DNA from 3 places in the Bacillus cihuensis genome. Region 3 is predicted to be linked to each of the others. Evidence: predicted binding sites of a transcription regulator. Region 3 holds the regulator's gene; each other region holds the start of a gene.
What was found. Region 3 encodes LexA, which represses DNA repair genes until DNA is damaged. Its sites were predicted from a motif close to CGAACATATGTTCG; they were not measured.
Positions count from the first base shown of each region.

Region 1 (4,647 bases), 580 kb from region 3:
CTGGGATTAACGGTACAACTAAAGAGCAAAACGGTGAAAGTTTAGAGGTAAACATAGAGGATTTAGTAAGTAGACTTAAAAGCAAAAGCTATCGTCCTGTTCCAGTAAGGAGAATGTATATTCCAAAGCTCAATTTAAAAAAGAAAAGACCAATGGGAATACCTGAACATGAAGATAAAATTGTTCAAAAAGGCATTACAAAGATACTAAATACCATTTATGAAAATGACTTGCTGGACTGTTCCTTTGGGTTCCGCGCAAATCGTAACTGCCATGATGATTTGAAAATACTGAACCACTATATTGAAACGAGGTCAGTAAATTATGTAGTAGATGTAGATATTAGGGGATTCTTCGACAACGTTGACCACATATGGATGATGGAGTTCTTAAAACTACGAATCTCCGACCCTAACTTACTAAGAATAATTGGTAGGTTTCTTAAAGGTGGATATATGGAGGAAGGTAAGAAACACTGAACAGATAATGGTACACCGCAAGGTGGAGTAATATCTCCGGTATTAGCCAATGTATATCTCCATTATGTCCTCGACCTTTGGTTTGAGTAAAGGGTAAGAAAACAGTGCAAAGGACAAGCATACATAGTGAGATATGCAGATGATTTTGTTTGTTGTTTTCAATATAAGAGCGAAGCTCAGGAATTCTTCCAATCATTAAAACTTAGATTAAAGAAGTTTAACCTAGAAATAGCTGAGGATAAAACTAAAATTATTCCCTTCGGGAGGTTTGCGGAGAAAGATTCAAAACAAAAGGGAAATAGAAAACCTGCAACCTTTGATTTCCTAGGTTTTACACACTATTGTGGGAAGAGTAAACAAGGAAACTTTCGAGTGAAAAGGAAATCAAGCAGAAAGAAAGTCCAAGGCAAACTAAAGGAATCAAAAGAATGGTTGAAGATTAATAGAAATAAAGATATTTATGATTATGGATAGATTTAAACGCTCACTAATTGGTTATTACAACTATTACTGCATCACAGATAACACCCAAAGTGTATACAAATTCAAAGAAAAAATCGGATACATTCTGTATAAATGGCTCAATATAAGAAGTCAAAGGAAATCATTTACTTAGGATAAATTTAGACTCTTTCTTAATAAATATCCGCTACCTTCACCAAGAGTTAAGGTTAATATATATGACTTAAGGAAAGAGATTAGCTACATTTTGTGAATGATAACTAGGAGGAGCCATGTGCGTGAATAGCGCAAGCACGGTTCTGTGAGGGGGGAGGAACACAATCTACCGAAAGGTAGAAAGGTTCCCTTCTACTCGACTAGTGCAAGAAGGTATATACGAGAAGAATGAAGAAATAAATTTATATAGATAATCTAATTAGGGAGGAAATAAGTGAAAAGATTTATATTAATTATAATTATATTTTTGGTTGCTATTAGTAGTATTGGTTGTTCAAAGAGTGGGGCTTACGGGTCAGAGGAAGCGATTAAAAGAGGCGATGTTGTTCACCAAAATGAAGTTGTTAATTTAGAAAGGTTTGAGCAGTTCTTAATTAATTTATCTAACAAAAAAGAAGACACCCTACGGGTTACAGGCTATACTCACGAAGGAGACCCTATTTTCCAAGATTTACAATTTGATGGAGAAGTTATTCATTACACTTACGATAATTCAAATGATGAATATGCTGGAAAAGATAAAGGTAAAGAGACCGATGATTGCAAAGAAGTAATTGAAAAAGAAAATACACAAGGCGAAATCGGATATTTAATAAGTGGTTGTTCCAAGAATCTTGAACGCATTTTAATTAGGATTGAGAAAAAACACTAAAGTAAATGACAGCACTTAAAAAATCTTTGTGAAGTTTTGCACTTAAAGTAACGGGGTGCTTTAGTGAAATAAGAAGAACTCAAGGCCGTCAAAAAATGGTCTTTTTCTTTTTATTACATACGGAACATTAGTTCGTATATAATAATCTTAAAGGAGGCGATTATATGGCGTTTAGAGACCGAGGAATTATGAAGTGGCAAGCCGCATTCCAATTGCCAGAACTAGCGAAAACTCAGTGGGATTTTTGGCGGGATAATGAACGACAAGCTAAGCCAATCATTGACGAACATGAGGCGGAAGAATTCGACTTGCGGATTATTTACGCAATGGAATACGACCATTCGGTAAAGCTAACTGTTTGGGATGAAGGCTTTACTTTTGATATTACTGGCCGTGTCCATTACGTTGATCCTATTACGCATGAGCTGCGGATTGAGGTAAAGCTAGGAGAGTTTGAGCGAGTGACGTTCGATAGTATTATTGGGGTGAAGGTGGTGAATTAGGGGAACATAGCGTCAGCCTTACGTTGGTTGGCGTTTTTTCTTATTAAACTAAAAAAAAGCAGGTTAGATTAACAAAGGGAATAGTGGTAAAATATTACACAACAGATGTCTGGAGGTACTTTATGGAAACGATTATTATGATTTTTTTCGTATTTTTAGTTTCTATTTGTATTGGTTCGGTACTAAATATACTACTTAAGACGACGAAAAAAAGGGATTGGCTTATTACAATCTTAATAAGTTTAGGTTTATCAATAATAATAGTGCCTCTTTTAAATACATTTTAAAAACATCATTTTGGCTGAAGATTAACAGATACCTATTGAAGTAACAGGTTGCAATACTTCAAATAGGAGATTACTCCTTTTTTATTGAACTACCACGAAAATAAACTTCTCTAACTTCGAAAAAAGGCAATACCAAAGAGACCCCTTATCCATCGTAAAAAAAAATGGATAGAGCTACAATTCATTGATCTATGGAATGGGTTGACTGGATTAAGATCAGTATCAGTATTAGCTCTTCTTAACTATTTTCATACTCTGTGGTGAAGCGCTGATTTTTGCGCTTCATGGATGGCTAAAGGGCAGGTAAGCTTAACAAGAGTCAGAAAAAACAGATGTTGATATGTTATCCTTTTAAGGGAACTATGTCCAAAAAATGGGGGGGATTTTATATGGATACTGTTAATCATAATAGTAGTGCTTGGGATAAAAAAGTTGATGAACAAGTGGTCTATACAAAGGCTGTTTCTAAGGAAATAATCGAAAAAAGTAAATCAGGTGACTGGGAGATTAGCGTAACAGCAGGAAAACCTGTACCAAGAAGTTGGTTTCCAAAATCATTAGTAGGACTAAAAATTTTATGTTTAGCTTCTGGTGGAGGTCAACAAGGTCCAGTATTAGCAGCAGCAGGAGCTGATGTTACAGTTATCGATATCTCCAAAAAACAATTGGAACAGGATGAAATTGTCGCAAATCGTGATGGATTAAATTTAAGAACTGTTCAAGGTGATATGTCTGACCTCTCTGATTTTGGGGAAGGAGAATTTGATATGGTTGTAAATCCTGTTTCAAATCTTTTTGTAAAAGATGTTCATCCTGTATGGAGAGAAGCATCACGAGTGTTAAAAGATAAAGGAGTCCTTATTTCTGGTTTTACAAACCCTCTTCTATTTATTTTTGATGATGAAGAAGATATGAAGGGAAATTTAGTGGTTAAAAACTCTATTCCATCATCATCCTTGGATAATCTGACAGAAAAAGAGATTGAAGAATATATTAAAGCCAATAAAACAATTGAATTTGGACATACATTAGAAGACCAAATTCAAGGACAATTTGATGCGGGATTTACGCTCAATGGTCTATATGAAGATGATTTTGGTGGAAGTAGACCGTTAGATAAATATATAAAATGTTTTATTGCGACAAGAGCTATCAAGATTAATATTGATTAAATAATGTAGGCGAAGCAACTAATGTGTCACCGTTCTTACTGACTAACTGGGTGCTTTACTTGAAGATCAGGGCTGCCAACACTGGCGGCTCTTTTTGATTATTGAACTAACGAAGCAGGTTAGTTGAAGAACAATTATCATTTGGTAATATTACCATTCAATTGTTATAGAAGTGAAAAGATGATCATTTATTATTTAATGCTCATAGTAGGAGCTTTATTAGTAATAGGCGCAGTATTTGCTTTTTTTGCTATGTATGTTGATAAAGAATATTCATTATTAAATGTAGGTAAAATCTTAGGAAGCTTTGTAATTGGTGCTTTTCTTTTAGCTGCTACCATCCCAAGCCTAAAATATGTTGTGCTAAAGGAATATGATGTCGTCAGTGGAAAATGTGTTGTTGAAATTTCATCAGGTCGTTCTTCTTTGGCGGACTTTAATATGCTCGATACAGATGAACTGTTTACTTTCAATGATATTCCTGCACTTGATGCTTATGGAAAGTCAATCCCTTATTATTGTAAGGTGACAGTTACAAAGGACCATATGTTTGAAATTGGTTACAAAATATATGATGTCAAAACAAGAAAGTTAATATTAACAAGTCCGTAGCCGTGTATACAGTTGAATGATAAAAGAGGCAATTACCTTTTTATCATGGATAGAAATTTTCCATTTGTGAAGAAATGTACTTAAACTATCGGGTGCGTTAGTTTAATAAGAATTAATTAATTTTAAGACTGAGGTCAAATTTAGTTACTCCATTAAAGGGCGCGTTTGTGGAATAAATATAAAAGGATCATACATATTAGAAGGACTAATATGTATGATCCTTTTTTCTATTCACGCAAAATAAGTATTAAAAAAAGTACAAAA
Region 1 covers NZ_KI632495.1:652,741-657,387, reverse strand. The annotation lists partial or broken gene ltrA (group II intron reverse transcriptase/maturase) at 1-953, shown strand, start outside; gene V179_RS27565 (DUF4362 domain-containing protein) at 1,372-1,809, shown strand; gene V179_RS0109035 (YolD-like family protein) at 1,974-2,312, shown strand; gene V179_RS0109025 (class I SAM-dependent methyltransferase) at 2,989-3,771, shown strand; gene V179_RS0109020 (hypothetical protein) at 3,952-4,383, shown strand.
Region 1: a site for LexA is predicted at 1,931-1,944, ahead of V179_RS0109035 (YolD-like family protein). Genes of this name have one in related genera too.

Region 2 (4,647 bases), on a different contig from region 3:
ACTATCTAGTATTTTTGACCAAAAGTTTCCATTATAAACCATATATTTAAAAAAGAGGCTTGCTATTGAACTGAAACCCACAATATGGACCGTTTAATAAAAGGTCCTATGCTGCGATTAGATGACCTCGGTACTGAACCTGGGTCATCTTTTTCAATCCTCACTAGTAACGACGATTGTTATACTCCTCGATGTAAGAATCCATTATATGCTTTAATTCATTTAAACTACTACTTTCTTTATAATCGACTTCATCAATAAAAAGGCCAAAGAACGATTCCATCGGAGCATTATCCCAACAATTGCCATTACGAGACATTGATTGAGTCATTCTTAGTTTCTTTACTTTCTCTTGAAAGAGGGGATGAGTGTAATGGAAACCCTGGTCCGAATGCTGGATAGCTCCTGGCTGAAAATGTTTCTATGTAGTTTCATTAAACTTTTCCAAAGTTTTATAGACAAAACAGATGATGGGCAAGTATTTCATTTGTGCTGCCATCCTTAACACAGGAAATAGGCTTTTTGTCCATGCACATAATACAGATCAGTGATATCCGTTAATAACATTCACTGGCTCGTCTTGATTAAATTCACGATTTAAGAGGTTAGGGCATGTCCGATGTTCTTGTGCTGCCTTTGCCATTCTAACCTTTGCAATAAGTTGCAATGTACGTATTAACCGTCTAATTTTCTTATGATTCATTACAACAAAATAATCATTTTCTAAGATCATTTTAATTTGTAGTGCCCCTACTTTTTGTTTTTTCTGATTGAAAATGTATTGGATTAATTTAATGTCCTTTTGATCTTCTTCATCTTTACGTTGGCGAATCGAGACAGCCTTTAACCAAGCATAATACCCACTTCTACTTACGCCAGCTAGCCCACATAGAAAACTTACTGAGGTTTTTAATTGGTGTTGACGAATGCTTTGCTCGATAAGTTGATATTTCGCTGATCGTGTTAATAATGTTTTTCCCTCAACGCCTGCCATTCTATATCCTCTAGCTTTTTTAAGGAGTCATTTTAGCTTCTAAGAATTTTACTCTGGCTTCAGCCTTTTTGAGCTTTTCTTCAGCAGATAGTTCCTTTGATGATGGGCGTCCTGTACTGGACTTTCCTTTACGAACTGACTGAAGCCCAACTTCACCAAATTTCTCAAAGGTGTCGCGCCACCTTTGAAGACATCTTATTGGTTGGTTTTTACCGATCAACTCAAGATTAAAACCATTTTCGATAAAGATTTGAGAAGGTAATTTCCCACTTCGATATTCCATTACAGCCTTTACTTTGAAGTCAGGAACATAAGAAATGAACGTTCATAAACACTTAAAGCATTAGGATTCTTCTCTAACTCTTTAGTTTGAAATTCCGTAAATAGGTTCTTACTCATGTAAATCCTCCGTCTACAATAATTGCTTTTATTATAAACGGGTTTTCTGTCTTAGGACATAGAAAAACCCGAATATATGGCACTTTTTTATAAGTGTCCATTATTCGGGTTAAAGTTCATATCAACAAGCTTCTTTACTTTAACACAATTAATCGAGCAGGCTCATTTCTTCCTGTTCTTTCTCACTATCTGCAGGTAATACATGTACACCATCTAGATTATAATGATCGCGGATTTTCTGTGCGATTTCAAGTTTAATAGTTTTGTTTTCTTTTAAGAAAAGCTTAGCATTTTCACGGCCTTGCCCTAGTCTTTCACCGTTATACGAATACCATGATCCACTTTTTTCAACGATATCTAATTCAGATCCCATATCGATGATTTCACCTTCTCTAGAAATACCTTCACCATACATAATATCTACTTCTGCTTGCTTAAATGGCGGCGCTACCTTGTTTTTAACAACTTTAATTTTTGTTTTGTTACCAACAATGTCACTGCCTTGCTTCAATTGTTCTGCACGGCGCACTTCAAGTCTTACTGATGAATAAAACTTCAATGCACGTCCCCCTGGAGTTGTCTCAGGATTTCCAAACATTACACCAATCTTTTCACGAACTTGGTTAATGAAAACAGCAATCGTATTGGATTTATTAATTGCACCAGATAGTTTTCTCAACGCCTGTGACATCATTCTAGCTTGAAGACCCATATGAGAATCTCCCATCTCACCTTCAATTTCAGCTTTAGGAACGAGCGCAGCTACAGAGTCAATGACAATAATATCTACTGCACCACTTCTGACCAATGCTTCTGCAATTTCAAGTGCCTGTTCACCAGTGTCTGGCTGTGACAATAATAATTCATCAATGTTGACTCCGAGTTTCTGTGCGTAATCAGGGTCTAGTGCGTGCTCTGCATCAATAAATGCAGCCGTACCACCATTAGCCTGGACCTCTGCAATCGCATGTAAGGATACCGTTGTTTTACCTGAGCTTTCCGGACCATATACTTCAATAACCCTGCCTCGAGGGTATCCACCTACTCCTAAAGCTACATCCAATGCTAATGATCCGCTTGAAATTGTTGAGATTCTTCTGTCTGTTTGTTCTCCTAACTTCATGATGGAACCTTTACCAAATTGTTTTTCAATTTGTTTCAATGCCATTTCTAGTGCCGCTTGACGATCGCTCACTTAAGTTCCTCCTCTATAGGTTAATCAGCTTGGCTGATTAGATAATAATTTTATTAAACAATAGCTCGTCCCAGGCTTAGATTGCCAGGTAAAATATCAAAAAACTTCTATACTATTTCGACTTATAAAAAAGAAGGGGGAGAAATGCTCGCTTCATTCCCTTTCAAATGTCTATCTCTACTATATACTTTTTCCTTTCATTTGCCAAGAAAAAAACGAACATTCATTCGTTTATTTCTAAAGCTATAATAACTTAAAAACTACATTTCTGTCTAGCAAAAATTCTATTTCTAATTAATATATGCTTTAATAATGAAATTTTAATCTTCTTGTATACTAAGGCTATATTATATAATGATGCAATATTAAGGACTTTTTTATTTAACAATATTATTTTCCATCAAAAATAAAAAGAGAGTGTCTAAAAAAGCAAAATTCACCTTTTAAGACACCCTCTTAGAAAATTAGTTAGAAAGATGATTCAATAAATAATGGCAGCCGTATTTTACACTTCGTATTCTAATTTGTGTTCTACTGCCAGAGAGGTTTAGTTTCTCAACCTTCGAATCTCCATTACGGAAAGCTATACCTATAAAGACGGTTCCTACTGGCTTAGATTCCTGTTCATCTGGACCAGCTACTCCGGTAAAGCTAATTCCAACATCTGCATCGAGCTGTGTTCGAATATTTTCGGCCATCTCGATTGCACATTGCTCACTTATGACACCAGATCCAGAGATGGTTTCATCACGAATTTGAAGCAAATTAGACTTAGCTTCATTTGTATAACTAACGATCCCTCCTTTAAAGACTTTACCAGCTCCTGGAATGGTCGTTAGCTGCTCTTGGAACATCCCACCGGTCAAACTTTCAGCAGCGGCAATTGACATACCTCTTGCAGTTAACTCTTTTACTAATTCCTTAATTAATGAAGTCTGTTCACTTCCATAGTAAAAGTCTCCCACACGTTTCATTATTTCCGTTTCCACTTCACTAATCAGCTGATTACATATTTCTATTGATTCATGTTTTGCAGTAATCCTTAGCGTGACTTCACCATCACCTGCAAGCGGAGCAATCGTTGGATTGGTTTGATTTTCAAGCAAATCATCAATTTTCGTTTCTAACAATGACTCTCCAATTCCAAAAAATCGCAGTACCTTTGATTCAATGCGTTCTTGTTTATCTAGTTTTTCCATTAATTTTTTATAGCCATAAGTTAAGAACATAGGCTCCAACTCTTTTGGAGGTCCAGGCAACAACATATATGTCTTATCCTTTAAAGTAAGAATCATGCCTGGGGCCATACCATGATCATTTGCAAGTACTTCTGCATGTTCTAAAATGAGGGCCTGCTTTTTGTTATTCTCTGTCATCACCCGTCCAGTTTTTGAAAAATAAGCTTGGATAGCTGTTAAAGCATGATTGTCAAAAACAAGATTTTTTCCTAAATGACGGGCAATCGTTTCTTTCGTCAAATCGTCTTTTGTTGGTCCAAGTCCGCCTGTAAAAATAATTAAGTCAGCACGAGATTCCGCAATCTCAATAACAGATTGAAGTCGTTCACTATTATCCCCTACGACAGTATGAAAATAAACGTTAATTCCTATTTCTGCTAGTTGCTTGGATAAAAACTTTCCATTCGTATTGGCAATTTGACCAAGTAGTAATTCAGATCCAACCGCAATGATTTCTGCGTTCATGCTCATCCCCCACAAATTCGATTACTTAGAATTAATAAATACAGCTTTGTTTTTTGCGAAATAATCCCATCCAGACCAAACAGTAAAAACTAACGCAATCCATAAAGTAATGTTAGCGAATGGAAATGAAATTAATACAAAAGGAATATTATGTAATAATAAAGCTGAAATGGCTACAATTTGTGCCCACATTTTTATTTTTCCTAAAATGTCAGCGGCAACTACTTCACCCGTTCCCGCAAGTACAAGCCTCAAGCCTGTAACGGCAAATTCTCTACTAATAATGACAATAGCGATCCATGACTGATTGTACATTAAATCCAAATCAATTAATACGATTAAAGCTGCTGAAACGA
Region 2 covers NZ_KI632497.1:57,530-62,176, forward strand. The annotation lists partial or broken gene V179_RS30200 (IS3 family transposase) at 107-1,393, opposite strand; gene recA (recombinase RecA) at 1,542-2,588, opposite strand; gene V179_RS0118540 (competence/damage-inducible protein A) at 3,053-4,291, opposite strand; gene pgsA (CDP-diacylglycerol--glycerol-3-phosphate 3-phosphatidyltransferase) at 4,313-4,647, opposite strand, start outside.
Region 2: a site for LexA is predicted at 2,805-2,818, ahead of recA (recombinase RecA). Genes of this name have one in related genera too.

Region 3 (4,647 bases):
TAGTGCCACCAACCTTGTGGAACGTTCGCCACTTGTCCAGGTGTAATAGGATAATGGAGAATTTCTTTAGTATATGGGTTCAGAATTGATACTGTAGCAGCACCAGAAATACAATAGACTAACTCTGCTGCATTTTGGTGATAATGCGGTTCCACAATATTATTTACACTAAGAAAAATGTCTAACAGAGACACATTCTCTAATGAATTCAACTGTTTAATACCTAATACGTTAATATAGTTTTTATTATCTTTTTTATATAAGGGACTTCTATTCACGTCAAAAGTATATTGAGTTGTTGGTGATGTATAATCTATATTTCCAACCATAACATAGTTTCACCTCTTATTATTAACTATAGGCATGTTATGTAAAAGCAATAATAAGGTTCGTATCAATTAAAAAATTCCAGTATTTTACTAATAAAGCTGATATACAAATAATATAATTTAAAAACAAGGGGGGATAGAATGTTTGAACAGGACGAAAGGTTGATTTCTGAAAGTATTGATCGTTTAGAAAGTAATGAGCTGTTGATTGTAAGTCAAAAAGAGGAATATATCAAACTTTTAGAGCTACAAGAACAAAAATTTCTCGAAAGAGCTGAAAAGGTAAAGCCAATCATTTCATACCTAAAAAAACATCATTATTCTTTTTATAATAAAAAGTTCGATTGCCGTTCGTATAAAGGCCCAATTATCGGTCGAAATGAAAATGAGGTGTACATTTACGAAGGGGAATGGTCATTAGTTACTTCAAAAAATCTACAAACAGGGAAAAAAGACTCGATGATGATTAAGACCTTTTTAGATGAAAATTCATTTAAGGATGCGATGGATGCTTTATTAGAAACGGCATTTCTGCAAGAGAATGAATTAACAATTGATCAAAAGAAAATAGAGAATGCAAACAAAGATCTCAATAGTGTATTTGGGTAAATCTGAATAAAGAATCTTTATAGATTTGTAGATTCAACATGGCGAAGGGATCACCACTTATTAACTATTTTAACTGTCAAGAAACTCTTGACAGTTCTTTTCATCTTCAATGCAATCTCCTCCCTATAATATAAAGAATATTAATATTATTTATGTCCAATTTTTTTGGTAAAAAGAAGCCGTTGTCTAAAAGCAAATGCTTTTGGACAGCCACTAAATTTTACTTTGTAATCTTTACTCTCTAGTACTACTATCCCATCGAACATTGCCACCCAATGATTCATTTGTAATGCGTAATGGAACCATAGTTGAGCCATTGGTTATTCCGCAGGTTTTGATAAATCAAACGAAGTAGTATTACCATTTGATTTAATATTAGCTTTTCTATTGCCGATATTTAAAAAATCGTTTTTGCACTTTAGATCCAGTAACTTTTTTAGTGCTACTTTCAAATTGTACAGTAACATCTAATGCCTCAAAGATTGGTCATTGGAATGGGTGTTGTGCCGTTATTATGTAGGCACTTAAATTATAGCTTTGTTTTCCACAATTAAGATAAACGCTAGCGCTAACAGTTGCAGGTTTAGATGTGCTAGGTTTAGATAGTGTTTTTGATGAACCAAGTCCATTGGTAATTACTCTCCGAAACTTAACCTCCATTTTACAATTAGTCCATCTGTAATGCCCTCCATTACTATCGGTACGCCCTGGATGAGCATCTACTTTAGGAACTTGTGTAGTTACAAGGACTAACGGAAGTAGTCCAATAGAAAGTTTTTTCATATAATATACCACTTATCAAAACATCGATTATATAAAAATAATCCTATGAATAGATATATCGATATATTATGGGTGATCTAATATCGAAAAATCTAAACTTCTTAGATTTTTTGTCGCTACATCGTTAGCTGTTGTTTCATGAGGAGTTTCCACATCATCTTTAGCATTCACTTAAAATGAATATTTTACAAATTTAAGAAGTGATTAATTATCTGTAATAATTCCAAGAAACGGTTCATATGAATGATCTAAGTGAGGTTGTCCAAAAAGACAGGGAAATCTCATGTAAATAGCTTTATTAATACGTGGCTTTATATAGGGAACAAATTGCATCCAATTTCTTCTTAATGTTATTTATTTACATGCGCTGTAGGGAGTACTCAAGATAAGTTGTTATAAAAAAATAAACCTCCTGTAATAAACAGGAGGAAAAAACATTAATGGATTTGGCGGTAAAGTCCAATTACTCTTCCAAGAATTGATACGTTCCCAAGAATGATTGGTTCCATATTGGAGTTTTCGGGCTGTAAACGGATGAAATCTTTTTCTTTAAAAAAGCGTTTTACCGTTGCTTCATCATCCTCAGTCATAGCAACAACAATATCACCATTATTCGCTGTACTTTGTTGCTTCACAATAACATAGTCGCCATCATGGATTCCAGCTTCAATCATACTATCGCCCATAATTTCGAGCATGAAGACATGTTCGTCATGTGTTGCCATCGATTCTGGAAGTGGGAAATACTCCTCAATGTTTTCAATTGCAGTAATTGGTAGACCAGCTGTTACCTTTCCGAGTAAAGGCACATTGATGACGTTGTTTTTTGGTATATTGTGCGTTTCAGATGGATCTAGTATTTCAATGGCACGAGGTTTGGTAGGATCGCGACGAATAAGACCTTTACTTTCTAATCTTGATAAATGACCGTGAACTGTCGAGCTTGAAGCTAAACCAACAGCTTCTCCAATCTCTCTCACTGAAGGTGGATAGCCTTTAGTACGAACTTCGTCTTTAATAAAATCCAATATATCATTTTGCCTTTTTGAAAGCTTAGACATACTTTCACCCCTTCTCTCTTATTCTTGTTTTTATTATATCACGCGAAAAAAAAAGATACAAACATAAGTTCGAATAATGTTGACTAAAAACAGATGTTCGGTATATACTGAGATTAACAAATTGCGAACAGGCATTCGATTTTGGAGGGAATAACGATGAAAAAACTATTAAAAAGTTATACTTATACACTTTCACTAGCAGTAATCGTGTTTATTTTTTCTTTATTTTTCTCAATGAATAAAAATTATGATAACCTTGACAAATATATCTCTATTACAGTAGATCATGGTGATACTCTATGGAAAATGGCTGAAGTATACAAAACAGAAGATTTATCGAGAGATGAGTTCATAGACTGGATTATTACTCATAATGAAATATCTGCAAATTCACTTGTACCAGGAGATTCTATTATTATACCAGTAACTAAAACAAATCTAAGTTTAGCAAGTAAGCAATAAGAAAGTTGGAAATAAATGAGAGCAATTATATACTGCCGTGTTAGTACAGAAAAAGAATCACAAGAAACATCTTTAGTCAGACAGGAAGAAGAGTTGAGAAAACTAGCAAGTAAATCAGAATTTGAAATTGTTTCTGTTATTAAAGAACAAGCAAGCGGTTACGAACTTAATCGTGATGGCATTTTTGAAATGTTAGATATCTTAAAAAAGAAGCAGGCTGACGTTCTATTAATTCAAGATGAAACGAGGCTTGGTCGTGGAAACGCGAAAATTGCCCTTTTTCATGTAATTATTAAGGAAGGTGTAAAAATTTATTCTTTATCACATGATGGGGAAATTGAACTATCTGATTCAGATTCGATGGTCATTAATATTGTCGGAATTGTTGAGGAGTACCAGCGGAAGTTACATAATATTAAAATTAAACGTGGTATGCAGCGGGCAGTTGAAAATGGATTTCGACCACAAAAAAATCTGGCCAATCAAGGAATGAGTGGTGGAAGAGAAAGAAAAGAAGTTCCAATTGAAGAAATAGTAAAACTTCGAAACAACGGACTTACATTTGCAGAAATTGCAGCAACTTTACGAGGATTTGGTTATCAAGTTTCAAAAGCAACAATAAATCGAAGATATTTAGAATACAAAGCTGTAAAAGAAGATTAATCAAGAGCAGAGAACTTGTATTTTCGCTTTTTTTTTTATAACATGACACTATTAAAAGTAAAAGGGAGCGAAAATATGTTATCGAAAGAAAAGTTAGCTCGTATAAATGAACTGGCTAAGAAGGCCAAGTCCAGCTCATTGACAGTGGAAGAAGCGAAAGAACAATCTAAGCTGAGAAGTGAGTACTTAGAAACGTTTCGGAAATCTATGTCAAATACGATCGAGCATTTGACAATTATTGACCCAGAAGGAAACGATGTTACACCTGAAAAGCTTAAAAGTATTAAAGATTCAAAAAATCGTTTACATTAATAGATGAAATAAAAAGAATATCGGTTTCGATATTCTTTTTTTGTTTGAAGAATGAGCGGATTATTGAAGGAAGACAGGGCACTTTAATAAAGTATCTGAATTATTGTTGTTTTTATCAAAATGACACTATAATATAGTAAGGGTATACATAAAGGAAGGATGGTTTTATGTTAAACAAAACTGATGCACTTTCAATCAATACAATTCGTACACTGTCAATTGATGCTATTGAAAAAGCGAATTCTGGACACCCTGGAATGCCGATGGGCGCTGCTCCGATGGCTTACACTCTTTGGACCCAGTTTATGAATCACAATCCGAAAAATCCAACTTGGTTTAATAGAGACCGTTTTGTTCTTTCAGCTGGACATGGATCGATGCTATTGTATAGTCTTTTGCATTTATCAGGCTATGATTTATCAATGGAT
Region 3 covers NZ_KI632495.1:74,776-79,422, forward strand. The annotation lists gene V179_RS0106085 (cupin domain-containing protein) at 1-329, opposite strand, end outside; gene V179_RS0106090 (hypothetical protein) at 471-938, shown strand; gene V179_RS32305 (hypothetical protein) at 1,173-1,244, opposite strand; gene V179_RS0106105 (YHYH domain-containing protein) at 1,425-1,721, opposite strand; gene lexA (transcriptional repressor LexA) at 2,159-2,782, opposite strand; gene yneA (cell division suppressor protein YneA) at 2,939-3,244, shown strand; gene V179_RS0106120 (YneB family resolvase-like protein) at 3,260-3,907, shown strand; gene V179_RS0106125 (DUF896 domain-containing protein) at 3,983-4,219, shown strand; gene tkt (transketolase) at 4,387-4,647, shown strand, end outside.